4 regions of the Mesorhizobium sp. WSM4810 genome follow, and region 3 is predicted to be linked to each of the others. Evidence: riboswitches for the same ligand, from Rfam matches in the RefSeq annotation. Region 3 holds a riboswitch; each other region holds the start of a gene.

Region 1 (5,227 bases), on a different contig from region 3:
ATTGTTGGGGTTGACGACGATGGCAAGGTCGGCTCCTGCCAGGGCATCGAAATCGTCGACCTCCATCGCCGCATGGCCGGCGATGGCCGCTGCCCGCTGATGCTCGGCATAGGTCGGCCCGAGCACCAGCGCCTTGCCGGGGCTGACCAGCGAAGCGACGCGCGGCAACAGGATCTGCGTGCCCGGCGCTGCCACCACATTGGCCGCCGATGGTGCGCCATAGGCGCTCGCCGCGACATCGGCAAGATCACGGACCCGCGCAGCTTCCGGCAATCTCGACAGGGCGGTGGCGGGCAGCTCGAAAAACGGATAGGAGTGCGGATTGATACCGGTCGAGAGGTCGACGAAGGGCTGCGGCGCATGCGGAAAAAGCGCCCTCGCCCGGCCAAGGCTTCCGCCGTGATCCACCACTGCCGCCGCTCCATCAAGAGACTTCATGTCGATCCTGATCGCTTTCCTGTCACTGCTTGTTGAATTCGCTGTCGGCTATCCCAGCTGGCTGCTCGGCGCGATCGGCCACCCCGTCACCTGGTTCGGCAGGCTGATATCCTTTCTCGACCGCAGGCTCAACCGCGATACTGATTCCGACGCCCTGCGCCGCCGGCGCGGTGTTCATGCGCTGCTGATCATCGTGCTGGTGCCGGCCACCATCGCTTTCGCTGTGGAAACCATGCTTGCGGGCATTCCAGCCGGATTGATCCTCACCGCGCTCCTGGCGACATCGCTGCTGTCGCAGAAGAGCCTGGCCGAGCATGTCGAGGCGGTGGCCGACGGACTCGACAATGGCGGACTCGACATCGGTCGTGTTGCCGTCTCGCAGATCGTCGGCCGCGATCCGGAAAAGCTCGACAGAGCCGGTGTCTGCCGCGCGGCGATCGAAAGCCTGGCCGAGAATTTTTCCGACGGCGTCGTCGCGCCGGTCTTCTGGATCGGCGTCGGCGGGCTGGCCGGCGGCGTCGCCTACAAGGCCGCCAACACCGCCGATTCGATGATCGGCCACCGCACGCCGCGCCATGAGGCTTTCGGCCGGGCGGCGGCGCGCTTCGACGATCTGATCAACCTGCCGGCGTCGCGGCTGACCGCACTGCTTATCGTGCTGGCCGCCTTCCTCGTCAAAGACGCCGATGCCGGCAACGCCTGGCGCACCGTGCGGCGCGACGCGAAAAAGCACCGCTCGCCCAATGCCGGCTGGCCTGAGGCGGCGATGGCCGGCGCGCTCGGCCTGGCGCTGGCCGGGCCACGCTCCTACGACGGCGTCATGGTCGACGACGCGTTCATGGGTGAAGGCGGCCGCCGCGATGTCGAGAGCGTGGACATCAGACGAGCGCTAAGACTCTATCGGGTTGCCGACTTTCTGCTGATGGGACTGTTCGGCTTGCTGTCGGTGATCGTCATCGTTGCGTGACTGCGGCCTCCCCTTCTCCCCTTGTGGGAGAAGGTGGCCGCGAAGCGGCCGGATGAGGGGTGTTCCAGCTTGGTACCGACGGCGCTCCGTCCAGCACCCCTCAACCGTCTTGGCGCTACGCGCCAATCCACCTTCTCCCACAAGGGGAGAAGGAGAAGTGGCGGGCAAAACCTCAAAACTCTATGCCTTGCTGCGCCTTCACGCCGGCGGAAAAGTGATGCTTGGTCACGCCCATCTCGGTGACCAAATCGGCCGCCTCGACCAGCGCCGGCTTGGCGTTGCGGCCGGTGACGACGATATGCAGGTTTTCGCGGCGGCCCTTCAGCGCCGCCACCACCGTGTCGAGATCGAGATAGTCGTAGCGCAGCGCGATGTTCAACTCGTCGAGCACCAGAAGGCTAATCGATGGATCGGCCATTAGCTCGAGCACCTTGGCCCAGGCAGCCTCGGCGGCGGCGATGTCGCGCTTCAAATCCTGCGTTTCCCAGGTAAAACCCTCGCCCATCGTGTGCCAGACGACCCGGTCGCCGAAAGCGGCAAAGGCGTCCTTCTCGCCGGTATGCCATTTGCCCTTGATGAACTGGACGACGCCGACACGCCTGCCGTAGCCAAGCATCCTCAGCGCCAGCCCGAAGGCGGCGGTGGTCTTGCCCTTGCCTGGCCCGGTGTTGACGATCAGCAGTCCCTTCTCGACCGTCTTGGCCGCGACCTCGGCGTCCTGCACCGCCTTGCGCTTGGCCATCTTGGCGCGGTGGCGTTGCTCGTCCCTGTCATCGATATCGGTCATATCACTTCACCTTGAGCGGCAGTCCCGTCACCATCAGCAGCACCGTGCCGGCGACGGCGGCGACCTGCTGGTTGAGCCGGCCGGCGGCATCGCGAAACCGGCGGGCAAGCGCATTGTCAGGCACGATGCCCTGGCCGACCTCGTTGGAAACCACGAACCACGGCCCGCGCGGCCGCGACAGCACATCCGCCAGCCCTCGGCATTCGGCCTCAATGTCGCGTTCGGCCAGCATATGGTTGGACAGCCACAGCGTCAGGCAGTCGATCAGGACAGGCCGGCCGTCAGGCAGCGCCCCGATCGCGCCGACGAGATCGAGCGGCGCATCGATCGTCGTCCAACCGTCGCAACGCCGCGCTCGGTGCAGCGCGATGCGTTCGTGCATCTCGTCGTCATAGGCTTGCGCCGTGGCGATGTAGGTCCACGGCGCTGGACAGGCCGTCACCAGGCTTTCGGCATGCGCGCTCTTGCCCGAGCGTGCACCGCCGACGACCAGGGTCAGCTTGCTGCCTGGAGCAGCGCGATCAGGCAAGGCTGTCGCGCAGGCCGGTTGCGGCGCCGGTCAAGCGGCCGCGCACCACGCCGACGACAGCGCCGAGCACCAGCCAGAACACCAGATTGGTCAGCGTCACCGCCACCACGAACTGGTGGTGCATGCCTTCCGGGATCGGCGATTCGAAACTTTCGGGCTGCGGCGCGCCGACAATATGCGGCGCGACGATCAACGCTACGGCAAGAAGGGCCAGCGGCAGCGATTTGCGAAAGGCGAGCAGCCCGAGACCGGCAGCCGTCGCCACCACGGTCGCCGTCCACCAGATCTGGCGCTGGGCGAAATCGGCCGCCGGCATCGCCGGCAGTTCGGGCGGCAGGCCGAGGTTCGGGGCCAGCGTGAACACCGCGAAGCCGGCAAGGCCCCAGAACAGGCCCTGTCGCCAATTGCCGATGCCGCCGGCGAATTCCGAAGCGGCGACCAGGATCAGCGCAAAGCCGATGCCGGTGACGACGTTGGCAACGACGTTGAAGGCGAAGCGCTCGAAGCCATCGGCCGGCGCCCAGCCTTCCTCTTCCGCGGTGGCTGCTTCAGCCGGCACGGCGCTGCTCATGGCATTGCTGCCTGCTGCGGCCGGCGCCAAACCATGGTCATGCGTGTGACCACCGCCGGCCTGTTCGTAGACTTCCGCCTTGAGGATGAGTGGCACCGTGGCGTAGGCCTGCATGCAGGCGAGAACGACGCCGGCCACAAGCCCTGCCATCGCCGCGATGAACACGACGTTGCGAAACAGTGTCATGGTGTCAGCCCCTCGTCAGTGGCCCCCCGTCAGTGGCATGGAAAGCCCATCGAATGGCGATAGTCGTGAGCGGCATTGTGGACCGCATCGATATGCGAGAAGCCGACAAAGCCCATGACGAAAACGCCGAGAAATGCAGCAAGCGCCAACTGCACAAAGCGCGACTGCGAGGAGACGGAAGCGCCGAGCGAGACGGAAGCGGTATTCATGTCTTGTCCTTTCGCCCTCCACCCGAGGGCATAGAAGTCAGTTCTCCTGTCGCCGGCAGGTCTCCTGGCTCGCGGATCAGCGCCCTTCCCCACCTTCCCGAAGAAGCTCTTCCCGAAGAAAATCTTCAGTGGCATATGGAGAGGACTACCGCACACAGTTGCGGGGGCAGCCACGGCATCGGGCGAATTTGCCCCTACCGCATTCCCTCTTGGTTCCAAAACGGAACCGACGACGGCTGCGACTATAGGCAGAATCGCCGCGCCCGGCAAACCAAATTCCGCCAGCTAGCAGCGCGAATGCGCCGTCAAGGTAATCGTTTCTCGTGGGCTCTTCCTTCTCCCCTTGTGGGAGAAGGTGGCCTCGCGAAGCGAGGTCGGATGAGGGGTGTTCCAGCTTGGCACCAACAGCGCTCCGGCCAGCACCCCTTCAACCGTCTTGGCGCTGCGCGCCAATCCACCTTCTCCCACAACAAGGGGAGAAGGAAGAAGGAACGGCGCCTGTCTTCTTTTGTCCGGGGCAACCATGATAATCGTCTTGCAGCACTGAATCAGAATTGCGAGACCATGACCATTCCTACGCCGGCCGTTCAGGACCGATCCAGGCGCATCATCGCCATCGACGTCGCCCGCGGCATCGCTTTGCTTGCCATGGCGAGCTACCATCTCACCTGGGATCTCGAATTCTTCGGCTACACCGATCCCGGCCTGACCGCCTTTGGCTGGTGGAAATTCTACGCGCGCTGCATCGCTTCGACCTTCCTGTTCCTGGTCGGCGTCAGCCTGTTCCTCGCCCATGGCAAGCAAATCCGCTGGAACGGCTTCTGGAAACGCTTCGCCATGGTCGGCGGGGCGGCGCTCGCCATATCGGCCGCCACTAGGCTTGCCACACCCGACAGTTTCATCTTCTTCGGCATCCTGCACGAGATCGCGCTCGCCAGCCTGCTCGGCCTGGCGTTTCTGCGGCTGCCGGCGCTGGTGACGCTGGTTGTCGCAGCTTTCGTCATCACCGCGCCGCTCTACCTCAGGTCCGGGATCTTCGATCATCCGGCCCTGTGGTGGGTCGGCCTGTCGGCAACCAACCCGCGCTCCAACGATTATGTCCCGCTGTTTCCATGGTTCGGCGCTGTGCTTGTCGGCATCGCAGCGGCAAAGCTTGCCTTCGCCTCCGGCGTGCTGACGCGGCTGGCGGGCCTGGCGCCCGGCCGCTGGACTAATCCGCTGGTCTTTATCGGCCGGCACAGCCTCGCCTTCTATCTGATCCACCAGCCGGTGCTGATCGGCTCGGTCTGGCTGACTTCGCAAGTCATGCCGGCAGCCGTCGAAACCAGGCAGGTCACCTTCCTAAAAGAATGCCAGGCATCGTGCGAGCAATCGCGCGACACGGAGTTCTGCAGCAGCTATTGTGTCTGCATGCTCGATACGCTCGAGGGCGAGGCCACGCTTGATCGGCTCTACCGCAACGACCAGGCTGCTGAATGGAAGGCGCGTCTCGACGAACTCGCCGGCGCCTGCACTGCCAAGGCCGACGGCACTTTGATGG
Region 2 (5,227 bases), on a different contig from region 3:
TCCTATCTCGTGGCCGACATCGCCCACATCACCGGCCTCGTTGTCGCAGGAGTGCATCCGAATCCTGTTGGCCATTGCGATGTGGTCACCAGCACCTCTCACAAGTCGATCCGCGGCCCTCGCGGTGGCTTCATCTTGTCAAGGAATGAAGACCGCTATCAGGCGCTCTATCATTCCAAGAGCAAACACAATCTGGCCAAACGCATAGACCGTGCCGTGTTCCCTCTCCTCCAGGGCGGACCGCACATGAATACGATTGCCGCGCTAGCTGTCGCTCTGCAGGAAGCAGGGAACCTGTCCTTCCGTGTGTACGGTCAGCAGATCGTCAAAAATGCCAAGGCGCTGGCCCAGGCGCTTCTACAGCGAGGTTATGAGCTCGTCACGGGGGGCACTGACAATCACATGCTGATCCTTGATCTTCGGGACCGGCCGCTATCCGGGAAAGCCTATGCCGAGCGCTTGTCGCAAGCGGGCATCATTACGAATTTCAACATGGTGCCGGGCGACCGGCGCCATCCCGCGCTCACCAGCGGCATACGCTTAGGTACGCCAGCAGTGACGTCTGTGGGCATGCGCGAGGCGGAAATGGTGCAGATTGCCGCTTTCATCGACCTGGTCTGTCGCCAGCCCGATGATTCGGACGTGCATGCCAGGGTGCGCAGAGACGTTGCCGACTTCTGCGCTGCGTTCGACGTGCCTGGCATCTCCGACAGGTAAGACGGCCAGATCAACTGTCACATCCAATTCCAACGTTTGAAGCGAGGACATTCCATGACCAGACAATTCGTGTTCTCTTCCGAATCCGTCGGCGCGGGACATCCCGACAAGATGGCCGACAATATCTCAGATGGCGTCCTCGATGCGATCCTCCGCAAGGATCCTACGGCTCGTGTTGCTTGTGAAGCGTTGGTGAAGTCAGGGATGGTCGTTCTGGCTGGCGAGATCACCAGCGACGCGCAGATCGACTACAGCCAAGTTGCCCGCGATATCATCTTGGACATTGGATATGACGACGATGCGATCGGCTTTGACGGCCGGCGTTGCGCCGTGATCTTGGCCTTGACCGAGCAGTCGCCTGACATCAGCCAGGGCGTCGACGAGGGACGAGGGCAGGATCTCGAGCAGGGAGCGGGGGATCAGGGCCTCATGTTCGGGTACGCGTGCAACGAGACCGAAACATTGATGCCGTTGCCAATCCAACTCGCTCACGAATTGACAAAAAAACAGGCAGAGGTGCGCCAAACCGGACGCCTTGGCTGGCTTCGCCCGGACGTTAAATCTCAAGTGTCGGTCCGTTATGAGGGTTTGCGCCCGGTAGCGCTTGATACCATAGTCCTGTCGACGCAGCATGACGAGGAGGTCTCACAAGCCACAGTCCGCGAAGGCGTCATTGAGGAGATCATAAGGCCGGTCTTGCCCCACGACTTGGATACGACGGGGATAAGGTTCCTGGTCAATCCAACAGGCCGGTTCGTGGTCGGTGGGCCGCGCGGCGACTGCGGGCTCACCGGACGCAAGATCATCGTCGATTCCTACGGTGGGATGGGGCGTCACGGCGGCGGCGCCTTTTCGGGCAAGGACCCGTCCAAGGTTGATCGCTCGGCCGCCTATGCGGCGCGGTACGTCGCAAAAAATGTCGTTGCAAGCGGCCTTGCGGATGTCTGCGAGGTTCAGCTTGCCTACGCGATCGGTGTGGCCGCGCCGGTGTCTATCCTGATCAATACCTTCGGAACCGCAAAGATCGACGAAAAAAGGATCGAGCGCGTCGTTCTTGAGCTTTTCAATCTCCGACCGAAAGGCATCATCAAGATGCTTGATCTCTTACGCCCAATATACCGCAAGACCGCGACATACGGACACTTCGGCCGCGAAGAGCCGGAGTTCACGTGGGAAAGGACGGACAGAGCTGAGGACCTGCTGCGTGAGGCAGGACCGGCAGCAGCGTGATGCGCCGATGTTGGATGCAGCGGCATACGGCAACTCCATTCCACACCTGCAAAAACCCGCCCGCGCCCGGCGCGGCAGAGGGTGGGTTTTTGGCGGAGATATGAATAGATGCTGGACTATGACGTGCTTTGTATCGGTAATGCCATTGTCGACATCATCGCCCAGTGCGACGAGGCATTCCTTGAGACGAACGGCATCATCAAGGGCGCGATGAATTTGATCGACATGAGGCGCGCCGAGCTGCTCTACAGCCGCATGGGCCCGGCCCTCGAAGCCTCCGGCGGCAGCGCCGGCAACACGGCGGCGGGCGTCGCCAGCTTCGGCGGCCGCGCCGCCTTCTTCGGCAAGGTCTCGAATGACACGCTCGGCGAGATCTACGCCCATGACATGCACGCCCAGGGCGTCGCCTTCGACACCAGGCCGCTCAATGGCGAACCGCCGACGGCGCGCTCGATGATCTTCGTCACGCCGGACGGCGAGCGCTCGATGAACACCTATCTCGGCGCTTGCGTCGAGCTCGGTCCGGAGGATGTCGAGGCGGACAAGGCGTCGGGCGCCGCCGTTACCTATTTCGAGGGCTATCTGTGGGACCCGCCGCGCGCCAAGGAAGCGTTCCGGCAGACGGCGAAGCTCGCCCACGCAGCCGGGCGCGAAGTGTCGATGACATTGTCGGATTCGTTCTGCGTCGACCGCTACCGCGAGGAGTTTCTGGAGCTGATGCGCTCGGGCACCGTCGACATCGTGTTTGCCAACAGCCACGAGATCAAGTCGCTGTACCAGACCGCCTCGTTCGACGAGGCACTGGCGCAGATCCGCACGGATTGCAGGATCGCCGCCGTGACCTGTTCTGAAAAGGGCTCGGTGATCGTGCGCGGCGGCGAGACCGTGGTGATCAAGGCGACCGCGATCAAGGAACTGGTTGACACGACAGGCGCCGGCGATCTCTATGCCGCCGGCTTCCTGCATGGCTACACGCAAGGCCGCGACCTGCAGACCTGCGGCGACCTTGGCTCACTGGCGGCCGGATTGGTGATCCAGCAGATCGGCCCCAGACCCCGGCAGAATTTGCGCCGCGAGGCTGAACAGGCGGGTTCGCTGTAGGGCGGCATTTCCGCCACGTGTTGCCCACCTTCCTGTTGTGCAGGCTGTCCAGACGAGCGCGTGTAAATCGAACGCGTACCAGTCCGAGAAGGATGGCGGTTTTTCTCCAAATTTCTGGTTGTTGAGGCTCAGGAACGTTGTCGCACTTCGGGCCAGTACTGCCCGATCATGAATGGCCAACACGCGCCATTTTTGACGAAGTCGTTTTGGGACGGGATCGTACAAATGGCAGATTGCCCGAGCGGCCAGGCACAGCCTGCGCACACCGGAGAGTGGCGCAGAAGGCTCAGCTCTACGGCGACCTCCGAATTGGGAGCCGCAGGTGAACAGTTCACATAAACACATAAACATTTCTTTATACCTCATTGACAACAAAGCGGGCTGCTGCGATTGTCCGCGTGTCGTGGTTCTCCGCTAGGCGTTGCCGTAGCAGAGCTAAGAGGGAAGCCGGTGCAATGCCGGCGCTGCCCCCGCAACTGTAAGCGGCGAGCCAAACCCATCAATGTCACTGGGGCGAACTGCCCCGGGAAGACGGGGCAGAGGCTGTGACCCGCGAGCCAGGAGACCTGCCACGGTAAACAACGTCCACGGGCGGGGTGTCTGGTGGCCGCGGCAGCTCGGCGTTTATGCCGGCCTGCTAGCGCCTTCCTTGTCCCCGCCGCAACCATCGGGGTATGGAATGAATGTCTCCCAGCAAGTTCCCATAGCAACGCTTGGCATGCCGCGTGTCGGTCGCCGGCGAGAACTGAAATTCGCGCTCGAAAGCTACTGGTCCGGAAAATCTTCTGCTGCCAACCTTCTGTCGACGGCGAAGGCACTCCGTGCCGCCAGCTGGAGCGAGCAGCACGACCGCGGCGTGTCGAAAATCCCGTCGAACGACTTCTCACTGTATGACCATGTGCTCGACACCGCAGCAATGGTCGGCGCCGTGCCAGCTCGTTACGGCTGGACGGGCGGCGAGGTCCCGCTCGACATCTACTTCGCGATGGCGCGCGGGACGCAAGGCGATACTGCGGGTTGTGGACACGCCAGTCACGGGCATGCAGTTCAGGGGCAGCGCGTAACCGCGATGGAAATGACCAAATGGTTCGACACTAACTACCACTACATCGTGCCGGAGCTGAGCCAGGATCAGACATTCGCGCTCTCGTCGACGAACCCAGTCGATCACTTTCTGGAGGCAAAAGAGCTTGGCATCCATACACGCCCGGTCATCCTTGGACCGGTCACCTTCCTCAAGCTGGCGAAGTCTCCCGACCAGGGTTTCGATCCGATAGCGCTCCTACCGCGGCTGCTGCCCGTCTACGAGCAACTCCTGCGGACGCTGGAGCTCTCGGGGGCGGACTGGGTGCAGATTGATGAGCCGGCGCTTGTGCTCGATCTTAACCCGATCGAACGAGCTGCCTTCGAATTCACCTACGGCCAGCTGTCGAAAGCCGCGCCCAAGTTGAAAATTATGCTGGCTACCTATTTCGGGCCGCTCGGGGACAATCTCGAGACCACGCTTTCGCTGCGCCTGGCGGGCCTACATCTCGATCTCGTGCGCGCTCCCGAGCAGTTGGAGACGGTTGGTCGGCTCGCACCGAAGGATCTGGTGCTCTCACTTGGCTTGATCGACGGCCGCAACGTCTGGCGCGCGAACCTGGCTGCCATTCTCGACCGCATCAAGCCGGTCGTTGCCGGCTGGCCGCTGGATCGCGTCGAGATTGCGCCTTCCTGCTCGATGCTTCATGTGCCGATGGACCTGCGGATGGAGACCGCGCTGGATGTGGACGTCAGTTCGTGGCTGGCATTCGCCGCCCAGAAGACTGAAGAGCTGCTCGTGCTGGCCCAAGCCTTATCCGAAGGCAGGGAGGCCGTAGCAGGCTCACTGAAAGCTTCTGCCGAGGCGGCCGCCGCGCGCGCAATGTCTACAAAGGTCCATGATCCGCTCGTCCACGGTCGAATTAGCAGCATTGACGGCGTCATGAAGCAACGAAAGCGCGCATTTGCCAAGCGCTCGAGAGTCCAGGCCGACACGCTCCGCCTGCCGCCGTTCCCGACGACGACCATCGGGTCCTTCCCGCAGACGCACGAGGTGCGCAGGGCGCGCTCCGCTCACGCGAAGGGCCGGCTGAGCTATGTCGACTACCAGGCCTTCCTGAAGAAGGAGACTGAGGCGGCTGTGCGTTGGCAGGAG
Region 3 (5,227 bases):
GCGAGAGTCAAGGCGCTGAGTGAGCTGATCGACAGCCGCAGCCTGCTTCGAACTGATACTTGACTGAGTCAACTAAATGGTTGATCTTGTGCGGGCAGGAGGATGCCATGACGATTCATCATCAACCCGGCAGGGAGCGGATCGATGCGGTGCGGGGCTTCAACCGCTTCTACACCCGCCAGATCGGGTTGCTCGACGAAGGGCTGCTGAAAAGCGCCTTCTCGCTGACCGAGGCTCGGGTGCTCTATGAACTGGCGCATCGCGATGGCCTGACCGCCACCGATCTTGCGCGCGATCTCGGTCTCGACCCCGGCTATCTCAGCCGGTTGCTGAAGAAGTTCGAGGAGCGTGGCCTGGTCGAGCGCGTGGCGACGCAAGCCGATGCTCGGCGCTCGTCGATTGCGCTGACGCCGGCGGGAAGAGCGGCGTTCGCGCCGCTGAACCAGGGTTCGCACGATCAGGTCGCGGCCCTGCTCGACCGGCTCGCCGCACCGGAACAGGACAGGCTGGTCAAGGCGATGCAGACGGTGCAGCGCCTGCTGGGCGAGAGTGCAGAGCCCAGGGTCCCTTACATGCTGCGGTCTTTGCAGGTCGGCGACATCGGCTGGATCATCCATCGCCAGGGCCTGCTCTATGCGCAGGAATATGGCTGGGACGAAACTTATGAGGCGCTGGTCGCCGAAATCCTCGGCGCTTTCGTCAAATCCTACGATCCGAAATGGGAACGCAGCTGGATCGCCGAGCGGGAAGGGGAAGTCGTCGGCTCGGTCTTCGTCGTGCGCCAGTCGGACGCGGTGGCGAAGCTGCGCCTGCTCTATGTCGAGCGCTCGGCGCGCGGTCTCGGCATCGGCAGGCGGCTGGTCGAGGAATGCATCGGCTTTGCCCGTGCCAAGGGCTACAAGAAATTGACGCTGTGGACCAACGACGTGCTCACTTCAGCGCGCCGCATCTACGAGGCGGCCGGGTTCAAGCTGGCCAATCAGGAGCGCCACCATGCCTTCGGCAAGGATCTGGTCGGCCAGAACTGGAACCTGGAGTTGTAGCGTCTTTCCACTCTCCCCTTGTGGGACAAGGGGAGAAGGCAAGATAAGGCGGAGCGCCTCGACACTAGTCTCCAACACAAGTTGAAAACTGGCCCTTCCTCACCCTTTGACCGGTATCCAGATTTCCAGCCCGCCATTGCCGCTGCGCGGATCGAATTCGGGGCCGTAGCGCTCGAATTCGGGCGCGTCGGCAATCTTGTGCCCGGAGGCCGGCAGCCATTTGTTCCAGATCGTGTTGACCGTGCGGCGGATGGTCGAGATGTGGTCGCGATGGGCGAACACGGCGTATTTCTGCGCCGGCACGCGTACGCGCGAAAACTCCTTCGGCAGGTCCGAGAAATCGGACACCTCGACGCCGGCGATATAGTCGAATTGCCTGCATCGTCGCCGTTGACGCAGACGCCATAGGCGACGTCGCCGACCTCGCCTGGAATGTTGCCGACATAGGGGCCGAACCTTTGCCATTGCATCGGGATGCCGGCGCTGGTTTCGCAACTGTAGCGCTCGCCAAGACCGGCGATGAGGAACGGCCGGCTGGTTTCGAAACGCGGCGGCTCGAGATTGGTGAGGAAGGACTGGTCCATCAGGATCGGCTCCACGAGATCGACGTTTTTGAGTGAGCCTTGCGCGCGCACCAGTTCCGGCGTGGTGCCGAACTGGTCGCGGAAGGCGCGGGTGAAAGCCTCATGCGAGGCATAGCCGGCCTCGAGCGCGACCGAGAGGATGTCCGGTGCGCCGGCGGCGAGCCTGCGCGCCGCCTCGGTCAGGCGGCGAGAACGCAGGTAGCCCATCACCGAACGGCCGGTCGCCGCGCCGAAAGCCCGCGTCACGTGAAAGCGCGACACGCCGCTGCTTTTGGCGATATCGTCGAGCGAGATGGCTTCCGGCAGATGGCTTTCGACGAACCACAGCGCTCTCTCGGTCGGGTTCATATGGCTCCTTGCTGTGGGACTGTGCATTTGGCCGGCTCATAGTGCCGCGTCCTGATGGAGGCAGTTTGATCGAAATTGCGCACCGCGCAAAGCGACGCTGGTCGGCAAGTCGAACGCGTCGGGCGAAGGGCTTGACAGGAGCAGGCGTTGTCTTTTAATTAGTAACGTTATTACATTACGAAATTCAGTATCCTCTCTGACAAGACCATTGCTCGCGGGGCACTCCGAACCCCGGAAGCTTATTGCGCTGGGATTGGCGGAAAACTAGGGTGGCTGACTGATGGTCCCCAAGCCGAAAGGCGAGGGGTGAAAAGGGAACACGGTGAGACCTTCGGATCGAGGCCGTGGCTGCCCCCGCAACTGTAAGCGGCGAGCAAAATCCGAAAATGCCACTGGCCGGCAAGGCTGGGAAGGCAGGATGGCGCAAGGACCCGCGAGCCAGGAGACCTGCCATCGCACGAGTTGACCGGACGGGGTGTGCCGGGAGGAGACGTGGACATCGGTCTTGTCGGCCGGTCCAGCTTCCTTCCGTCGCCATTGAGAAAGTGACGGTAAGTTGGACGCCTGCCAGCCTCTTCTTGAAGCGCGTGAACTGAGCGCCACGGCGAATGGCCAGCGACTGGTCAGTGCGGTCAGCCTTTCGGTCGCGGCGGGAGACCGCCTCGCCATCATCGGTCCCAACGGCGCCGGCAAGACGACGCTGCTGCGCATGCTATGCGGCACGCTGCGTCCGAGCGCGGGAGATGTGAGATTTTCCGGACGCCGGCTGGAGACATTTTCGGCCGCCGAGCGGGCGCTGCACATGGCGGTCGTCGGCCAGACCGATCAACCCGATCCGCGGCTTGCCGTGATCGACTACGTCGGACTTGGGCGGGTCCCGCATGCCGGCTTGCGACGCAGGAGCGAGCAACGCGACGTTGTCGTCGAAGCGCTTCGCAGAACCCGCCTGCTGCCGCTGCTCGGCCGCACGATCGGCTCGCTGTCGGGTGGTGAGCGGCAACGCGCCCAGCTGGCGCGCGCCATCGCCCAGGAGCCGAAAATCCTGTTCCTCGATGAACCGACCAATCATCTCGATCCGCGCGCCCGCAGCGAACTTCTCGAACTCGTATCGCAGCTTGGCATGACCGTCGTGGCGGTGCTGCATGATCTGTCGCTGGTCACGCCATTTGCCACCAGGGTCGCGGTGATGAACGAGGCCCGCCTGCAGGCACTCGCCGGTCCGCGCGAGGCGCTGACCAAGCAGTTGATCCGCGAGATTTTCGGCGTCGAGGTGCTTCGGCTGCGCCATCCCACCGAAGACCGCGAACTCACGGTGTTCGAAGTCCCGAACCGTGCCTCTTCTGATCTAACCAAGGAGCAACACCCGTGAAACGCCTCGCACTGTCTTTTGCCTCTCTGCTGCTTGCCCAGGCCGCCTTCGCTTTCCCGGTAACAGTCGACAGCTGCGGCACAACGCTGACGTTCGACGCCGCGCCGAAGCGCGCCGTCATCCAGGATATGAACATGGCCGAGATGGCCTTCGCGCTGGGGCTGCAACCGTCGATCGTCGGCCTGACCGGCATCACCGGATGGTACAAGGTCGGTCCGGAATTCAAGGCCGGGCAGGGCGCGATCCCGGAACTCGCGCCGAAATACCCGACGCTCGAAAACCTGGTCGCGGTCGAGCCCGATTTCTTCTTCGCCGGCTGGTATTACGGCATGAAGCCGGGCGGCGAGGTAACGCCCGATACGCTGGCGCCGCACGGCGTCAAGACGCTGGTGCTGACGGAAAGCTGCGTCCATCTCGACAACAACCGCCCCGCCGCCTCGATGGACCTGCTCTACGGCGACATCGAAAAGCTGGGCAGGATTTTCGGCAAGGAGGCCGAGGCGAAAAAACTCGTTTCAGGCTGGAAAGCGCAACTCGCCGATATCACGGCAAAGGTCGGCGACCGCGAGCGGACGCGGGTGTTTCTCTACGACTCCGGCGAAGACAAACCCTTCACATCAGGCAAGTTCGCGATCCCCAGCGCCATGATCGCCGCTGCCGGCGGCGACAACATCATGGCCGACATGCAGACGAGCTGGGGCAATACGGACTGGGAAACGGTCGCTTCCCGCAATCCGCAGTTCCTGATCCTGCTCGACTACCAGGACGGCGGCGGTTACAGGAAACTGCTCGACTTCCTCAAAGTCCATCCGGCAATGAAGGAGACCGATGCGGTCAGGAACGAGCGCTTCGTCGCGCTGCGCTATGCCGAATTGACCCCCGGACCCGCCAACATCGAGGCGATCGGCAAGATCGCCAGCGCGATGCACCCGGAAGCCTTCTGAGCTTGCGCCACAGGGCGTTCGAATTGGCCATGGCAGCAGGAGCGGCAGCAATCGCCGCTCTTGCTCTGCTGTCGATCGCCTATGGATCGACAGTCATAGCGTTGAGCGACGTGATTGCTGCGCTCGGACATGCGGCCGGGCTGGACGGAGACCTCGTGCCCGGCTCGGTCGCCAATATCCCGGTCGCCAAGATCCCGGTTGCCAAGATTGTCGTCGATCTCAGGCTGCCGCGCACGATCATGGCGATCTGTGTCGGCGCCGGGCTGGGCGTCATCGGCGCGCTGCTGCAGACGGTAACCCGAAACGACCTCGCCGATCCGTTCCTGTTCGGCCTGTCCTCCGGTGCGGCGGCGGGTGCTGTTTCCGTCATCACCATTTTTGGCGACCGTTTCGGCATCTGGACGTTGCCGGTTGCCGCCTTCACCGGCGGCATATTGGCCGCCGGCATCGTGCTTTTGCTGGTTACGCGGGTGAGGGGGCAAGGCCCCGAACGGCTGATACTGGCCGGGCTTGCCGTCTCTTTCATGTTCATCGCCCTGACCAACTATCTCGTCTTCGCCGGAGACCAACGCGCCGCTCACTCGGTGTTGTTCTGGACGATGGGCGGGCTCGGCCTGGCGCGATGGGACAATGTCGGGCTGGCTGCTCTTGGCGCGGGCACCATTCTTGCCTATGGCCTGTGGAACCATCGCAAGCTCGACGCCTTCCTGGCCGGCGAGAATGCTGCCGAAAGCCTCGGCGTGCCGGTTGTGCGGATGCGCAGGGCGGCGTTTCTCGTCGCTGCCTTCTCGACGGCGATCCTGGTCTCGGTCGCAGGTGTCATCGGTTTCGTCGGGCTGATGATCCCGCATCTGTCCCGGCCCCTGGCCGGCCCGTTGCATCTGCGCCTGATTGCAAGCTGCGCCCTCTTCGGAGCGGTGCTGCTGCTGGCAAGCGACC
Region 4 (5,227 bases), on a different contig from region 3:
GCGGCGGTTGGCGATGAGGTCGAGTTGCGCGGACCGCTCGGCGGCCACTTCGTCTGGTCCGACAGCGACGGCGGCCCGCTTCTGCTGGTCGGCGGCGGGTCCGGCGTGGTGCCGCTGATGGCGATGATCCGCCATCGCGCCGCGCGCAGATCGGCGGTGCCCGTGGCACTGGTATTTTCCGCACGGGTCTGGGACGAGGTGATCTTTCGCGACGAGTTGATCGACCTCCACGATCGCCGGGGCGGCTTCGATCTGGTGTTGGCGCTGACCCGCGAGCCGGCCCGGCGCCCGGCGGACTATTCACGGCGGATCGACGTTGCGATGATAGAGCAATCGATGGTGCGGCTGCCCGCACCGCCAAGGTTCGCCTTTGTCTGCGGCTCGAATGCCTTCGTGTCGACTGCCGCCCAGGCGCTGATCGATGCCGGCGTTCCGGCAAGCCTCATCCGCACCGAGCGCTACGGAGTTTAAGCTCCCCGGTCAGGCGTCGATCTCGAGCGCCGTCAGCGGCTTCGAACAGCAGGCCAGGATGAAGCCGTCGTCGATCTCGTGATCGAGGATGCCGCCATTGTGGCTCATCTCGACTGTGCCCGAGACCTTTTTCACCTTGCAGGTTCCGCACAGGCCGAACTCGCAGGCTGCGGGAATTCGTACGCCCGAAGCGCGCGCCGTCTGCAGCACGGTCTGGCCGGCAACGCATTCGGCATCGATATCCGAAAGCGAAAAGCGGATCGGCGTTGCGGCCTCGGCAGGTACCTCGACCCCGCGCTCTGCCGGCCCACCCTTTGCCGGCCCACCCTCTGCCGGCGAACCGAACGGGGCCGGTATTTCCTCCACCGCCGGGGCCGCAAAGCTCTCCTGATGGTAGTTGGCCATGTCGAAGCCGGCCGCCTCCAGCATCTGCCGCACGGCGCGCATGAACGGGTCGGGGCCGCAGCAGAAAATTTCGCGCTCGCGAAAATCGGGGGCCAGCAGCGGCAGCCGTATCGCGTCGATCCGGCCCATATGGCCGAACCAGCCCTCGCGGCTGGACCGCTCCTCGATCATGAAGCCGAGCGTCAGGCCCGGCATGCGGCTGCCGAGCAGCTCGAGCTCCTTGCGGAAGATGATCTCCTCGGGCTTTCGCGCGCAGTTGACGAAGCCGACATCTGTCCATGGCGCGCAGTCGTTCAGCCAGCGCAGCATCGACATCATCGGCGTCACGCCGGAGCCGGCCGAAATGAACAGATACTTGGCCGCTGGATGGCTGTGCAGCGAAAAGTCGCCCGCCGGCCCATAGGCCTTCACGTGAACGCCGGGTGTCAGATTGTCGAACATCCAGCGGGTGCCGAGGCTGCCGGCCTGCGCTTTCACCGTCACCGCGATCGAGAACGGCCGCGACGGCGAGGACGACAGCGTATAGGTCCGCATCATCGGGCCCTCGGTGGTCGGCAGTTCCAGCGTCACGAACTGTCCCGGTCTGTAGCGGAACCAGGTCTGGTTGTCAGAGCGGAAGGTGAAGGTCTTCACGTCAGGCGCCTCGTCGCTGACGCCGATGACTTCCAGCACCTGGAGCCTGTCGTTCCAGGGCGCCATCTCGTCGAGATGGCGGTAGAGGCCAAGGTCCGACATCGCATTCATCCCCTTGACCTCGTTCAGGCGACGCTGCGCAGCGCCGGCCGCCCGGCTTCGGCAAGGCGCGGCCCGATGAAGGAGGCGTACCATTCGACGAACTGGATGACGCCGCCCTCATGCAGTTCCGAATAGGGGCCGGGCTCATAGGCCGGCGACAGGACGCCGAAGGCGTTTTCCTCGACAATGCGACGGTCCTGGTCGTTGGTCTCGGTCCAGACATGGGTAAGCTCGGCGAGGTCGTAGTCGACGCCTTCGACCGCGTCCTTATGGACAAGCCATTTGGTGGTGACGGCCGTTTCCGTGGCGCTGATCGGCAGCACGCGGAAGGTGACGGCATGATCGCCGAGGATGTGGTTCCAACTCGTCGGATAGTGATAGAGCAGCAGCGAGCCGATACGGTCGGTGGAAACGCTGTCGGAAAGGCCCCTCTTCACCGCGCGTCTGCCCGTCATTGTATAGCTGACGGCGTCGCGCAGCAGCGGCGCGCGGGTGGCGCGATACTGCCCGGCAGGATCGATGCGGAACTTGCTCGGCAAGCCCGCCGCCTCGCATTTCGCCCAGTGCGCGAGCATCTCCGGATCGCTGTCGGCGCCCTGCACGCCGGTGACGGTCGGCGCTTCCGGGAATGTCTTGCAGAGTTCCGGATGGTTGCCGGCGCAATGGTAGCACTCGCGGTTGTTCTCCCAGACGAGTTTCCAGTTGCCCTTCTCGACGATGGTCGATTCGAAGGCGATTTTTGCCTCGCGCAGCCGGTGCGGCAGGAGGTAAGGCTCGATCATGGCGCGCATCGGCGCGAAGTCGGCCGGCTCGTTGGCCAGGCAGATAAAGATGTAGCCGCCAACGCTTTCGCAAGCCACCGGCTTCAGGCTGAACTGGCTCTTGTCGAAGCCGTCTGCCATCTGGCGAGCAAACAACAGCCGGCCGTCCAGTTCGTAGGTCCACTGGTGATAGGGGCAGACGAGCTTCGCCGCAGTGCCCTTGTCGGCATTGCAGACACGGCTGCCGCGATGGCGGCAGGAATTGTGGAAGGCATTGATCTTGCCTTGCTGGTCGCGGACCAGCACGACCGGATAGTCGCCGATCTGGGCGGTGATGTAGCTGCCAGGTTTCGGCAACTCGCAATCGTGGCCGATGAACAGCCAGTCGCGATACCAGATCAGCTCCATGTCGAGCTTGAAGAAATCTGGATCGGTGTAGAAGGGCTGCTCGAGCGAATAGCCTTGCCTACGGCCGTGCAAGAGCCTCAGCATGTCGTTGCGCGCGTCCATGTCCTGTCCTCGTGTAAGGACTGAACTGGTGGTGATGGAGGGAGGACCGCTTGCACGCCGGCGACAGGGCCGGAGATGCATCATCCACCTCTTGACCGCCCACCGCGATCAGTCGAGTCTAAAAATCTCGGGCTGGTTTCCGGGCTCTGGAGTGTCCTTGCGGACTCATCGCGACACCTTCCCAGGCTTGTGGCCCAGTGGTCTCCCGTTGCGACTTGAACTCCACCACCGTTGCGGGGGCAGCGCCGGGTTCTGACCGGCTTCCCAATTCTCCGCTTCGTCGTCACCAAGCGGCACCTGAGATGGCGTGATCTAATCATGCCGGCCGGCTGACTGTCGGCATGAAAGCGACATCGTATCCATGCGGCGCGACACGGCGGGCGAAACCAGCAGGTTTATATCTGCAGGGCTGAAACACCACTTTTTCGGCGGCCACTGTCTTCTGCCGTGACATCGAATCCGACCCGCGGCGGAGATCAGGAAGGATAACAGTTTACAAAAGTGACTATTAGCCGCTTCTAAAATCGAACCGAACGGTTCGTTTCTGTTGACAATGCGTGCAGCACGCTGTGAACGCAAATTCGCCAATCCGTCAAATCATGAATGGCTAATTTTGAATAAGATATTGAAAACAAACCATAAAACCATGGTAGTAGATGCCTCTGGTACAATTTCAAGGTGTAGATTCTTGGTCCACATGGAACAACTTCGTGATTGGAATCCGCCGAATGGCCTTCCCACATCGGGGCTGTCCGAACGACGCGCATCCTCCCAAGACACGCCGCTAGCCGGACGGAAGACTAAGATACTGGAGTCCTAAAAATGAAAAAGATCGCTCTTGCTACCGTCGCCGTTCTGGCCATCACCGGCAGCGCCTTTGCCGGCAGCGACCATTATGGGTCCAACGCCGCCAACCAGCCGACTGCTGCGATCGACAGCTCGTATACGGCCTCTGTCCAGACGCCGGCTCACGCTGAAAAGCAGCCCGTTGGCCAGGGCGCCGACCGCAACCTTTTCGGCAACAATTAACAGCTGGTCCCAAACAGCAAAGTGGCGGTCCGCCGCTCGGGATCTGAGGAACTCAGGAGTACTTGAAATGAAGAAGCTCATTCTTGCCACCGCAGCCATTGTGGCGGTCTCCGGCGGCGCTTTTGCCGGCAGCGACAACTTTGGATCGAACGGTGCCAACCAACCGGCCGCCGCGGTCGACAGCAACTCGTACACGGCTTCGATTCGGAATTCGGCTTCGGCGCAGAATCCGGTTCCGGCTGACGAGAAACCCGTCAACGGCAGCGACCGTAACCTGTTCGGCAACAACTAACAGTTCGTTCCAACAGCGGCGGCGGCATTTGCCCGCCGCGCTGGTGGAACCAAGAAAATCCAGTAGTTTTGAAAATGAAGAAGATCGTTCTTACCGCTGCCGCGCTTTTGATTGCTGCCGGCAGCGCTTTTGCCGGTAGCGACAACTTTGGCGGAACCGACATCAACAAGCAGGCGACCATCAACGTCGACAACACGCAGACGTCTTCGGTACGCAATACCGGCTCGCCGGTCTACAAGCTGCTCAACTCGTCGGGCGACTTACAGAAGTCCGCCCCGCAGGGCAGCGACCGGAGCCTGTTCGGCCGCTAGCGCATCGGCCCGAAAATCGGTTCGATTTTCGGAAAGCACGATGCGCAGCGTTAAAGTGTTAGAGCGTACTTTTGTGCGTCCACTTGGACGCACGTCGCTCTAACAGCGACCGGAACGCACAAGAGCGGCGGGCTTTGCCCGCCGCTCTTGTTTTTGGGTCACCAAACTCCATCAGTTCGGCTGCCGCCTCTCAGGCTGCCTTTGCTTCCGCTTTGTGGAGCGTGAATGAATGTCCGTCGGCATCGAAAATATGCAGGTCGCCGGCATCGGCATTCAACCGCAGCGCAGCGCCGCGCTTGACCTCGACATTGCCTGGCAGCTTGGTCACCAGCGGCAGGTCGGCGCGGCCGATGTCGACATAGACGAGCTGGACCTCGCCGAGCTGCTCGACATAGTCCACTGTTCCCTCGAAAAGATAATCGGCGCCGGTGGCGATCGTCAGATCCTCCGGCCGCACGCCGAAGCTCACCGAAGCGCCCGTCGCCGAGGCCGGCGTGGCGATCGGCACCGTCGCCTTGCGGCCGCCGACATGGCTGACGATGGTCGGGTTGCCTGATTTGTCGATCGTCGCCGGCAGGATGTTCATGGCCGGCGAGCCGATGAACTGGGCGACGAACAGATTGCCGGGTCTCTTGTAGAGCTCCATCGGCGTGCCGACCTGCTCGATATGGCCCTCCTTGAGCACCACGATGCGGTCGGCCAGCGTCATCGCC

The links. Region 3 has a riboswitch for cobalamin ahead of AC0L3O_RS27365 (ABC transporter ATP-binding protein). Riboswitches for the same ligand answer to the same signal wherever they lie in the genome.
Region 1: another riboswitch for cobalamin. It lies ahead of AC0L3O_RS07900 (CbtB domain-containing protein); the one in region 3 lies ahead of AC0L3O_RS27365 (ABC transporter ATP-binding protein).
Region 2: another riboswitch for cobalamin. It lies ahead of metE (5-methyltetrahydropteroyltriglutamate--homocysteine S-methyltransferase); the one in region 3 lies ahead of AC0L3O_RS27365 (ABC transporter ATP-binding protein).
Region 4: another riboswitch for cobalamin. It lies ahead of AC0L3O_RS16800 (aromatic ring-hydroxylating oxygenase subunit alpha); the one in region 3 lies ahead of AC0L3O_RS27365 (ABC transporter ATP-binding protein).

What each region holds. Positions count from the first base shown of each region.
Region 1 covers NZ_JBVVQV010000004.1:136,062-141,288, reverse strand. Annotated here, with positions in the region: gene cobD (threonine-phosphate decarboxylase CobD) at 1-438, opposite strand, end outside; gene cbiB (adenosylcobinamide-phosphate synthase CbiB) at 437-1,405, shown strand; gene cobO (cob(I)yrinic acid a,c-diamide adenosyltransferase) at 1,578-2,192, opposite strand; gene cobU (bifunctional adenosylcobinamide kinase/adenosylcobinamide-phosphate guanylyltransferase) at 2,194-2,691, opposite strand; gene AC0L3O_RS07905 (CbtA family protein) at 2,714-3,478, opposite strand; gene AC0L3O_RS07900 (CbtB domain-containing protein) at 3,508-3,687, opposite strand; cobalamin riboswitch at 3,725-3,933, opposite strand; gene AC0L3O_RS07895 (heparan-alpha-glucosaminide N-acetyltransferase) at 4,252-5,227, shown strand, end outside.
Region 2 covers NZ_JBVVQV010000016.1:45,713-50,939, reverse strand. Annotated here, with positions in the region: gene AC0L3O_RS22050 (serine hydroxymethyltransferase) at 1-717, shown strand, start outside; gene metK (methionine adenosyltransferase) at 772-1,947, shown strand; gene AC0L3O_RS22040 (adenosine kinase) at 2,056-3,048, shown strand; cobalamin riboswitch at 3,436-3,636, shown strand; gene metE (5-methyltetrahydropteroyltriglutamate--homocysteine S-methyltransferase) at 3,752-5,227, shown strand, end outside.
Region 3 covers NZ_JBVVQV010000024.1:101,723-106,949, reverse strand. Annotated here, with positions in the region: gene AC0L3O_RS27375 (bifunctional helix-turn-helix transcriptional regulator/GNAT family N-acetyltransferase) at 108-1,043, shown strand; partial or broken gene AC0L3O_RS27370 (AraC family transcriptional regulator) at 1,143-1,975, opposite strand; cobalamin riboswitch at 2,240-2,444, shown strand; gene AC0L3O_RS27365 (ABC transporter ATP-binding protein) at 2,532-3,344, shown strand; gene AC0L3O_RS27360 (ABC transporter substrate-binding protein) at 3,341-4,288, shown strand; gene AC0L3O_RS27355 (FecCD family ABC transporter permease) at 4,318-5,227, shown strand, end outside.
Region 4 covers NZ_JBVVQV010000010.1:117,996-123,222, forward strand. Annotated here, with positions in the region: gene AC0L3O_RS16790 (FAD-binding oxidoreductase) at 1-471, shown strand, start outside; gene AC0L3O_RS16795 (FAD-binding oxidoreductase) at 481-1,611, opposite strand; gene AC0L3O_RS16800 (aromatic ring-hydroxylating oxygenase subunit alpha) at 1,635-2,882, opposite strand; cobalamin riboswitch at 2,996-3,198, opposite strand; gene AC0L3O_RS16805 (DUF680 domain-containing protein) at 3,705-3,911, shown strand; gene AC0L3O_RS16810 (DUF680 domain-containing protein) at 3,979-4,203, shown strand; gene AC0L3O_RS16815 (DUF680 domain-containing protein) at 4,278-4,514, shown strand; gene AC0L3O_RS16820 (ABC transporter ATP-binding protein) at 4,705-5,227, opposite strand, start outside.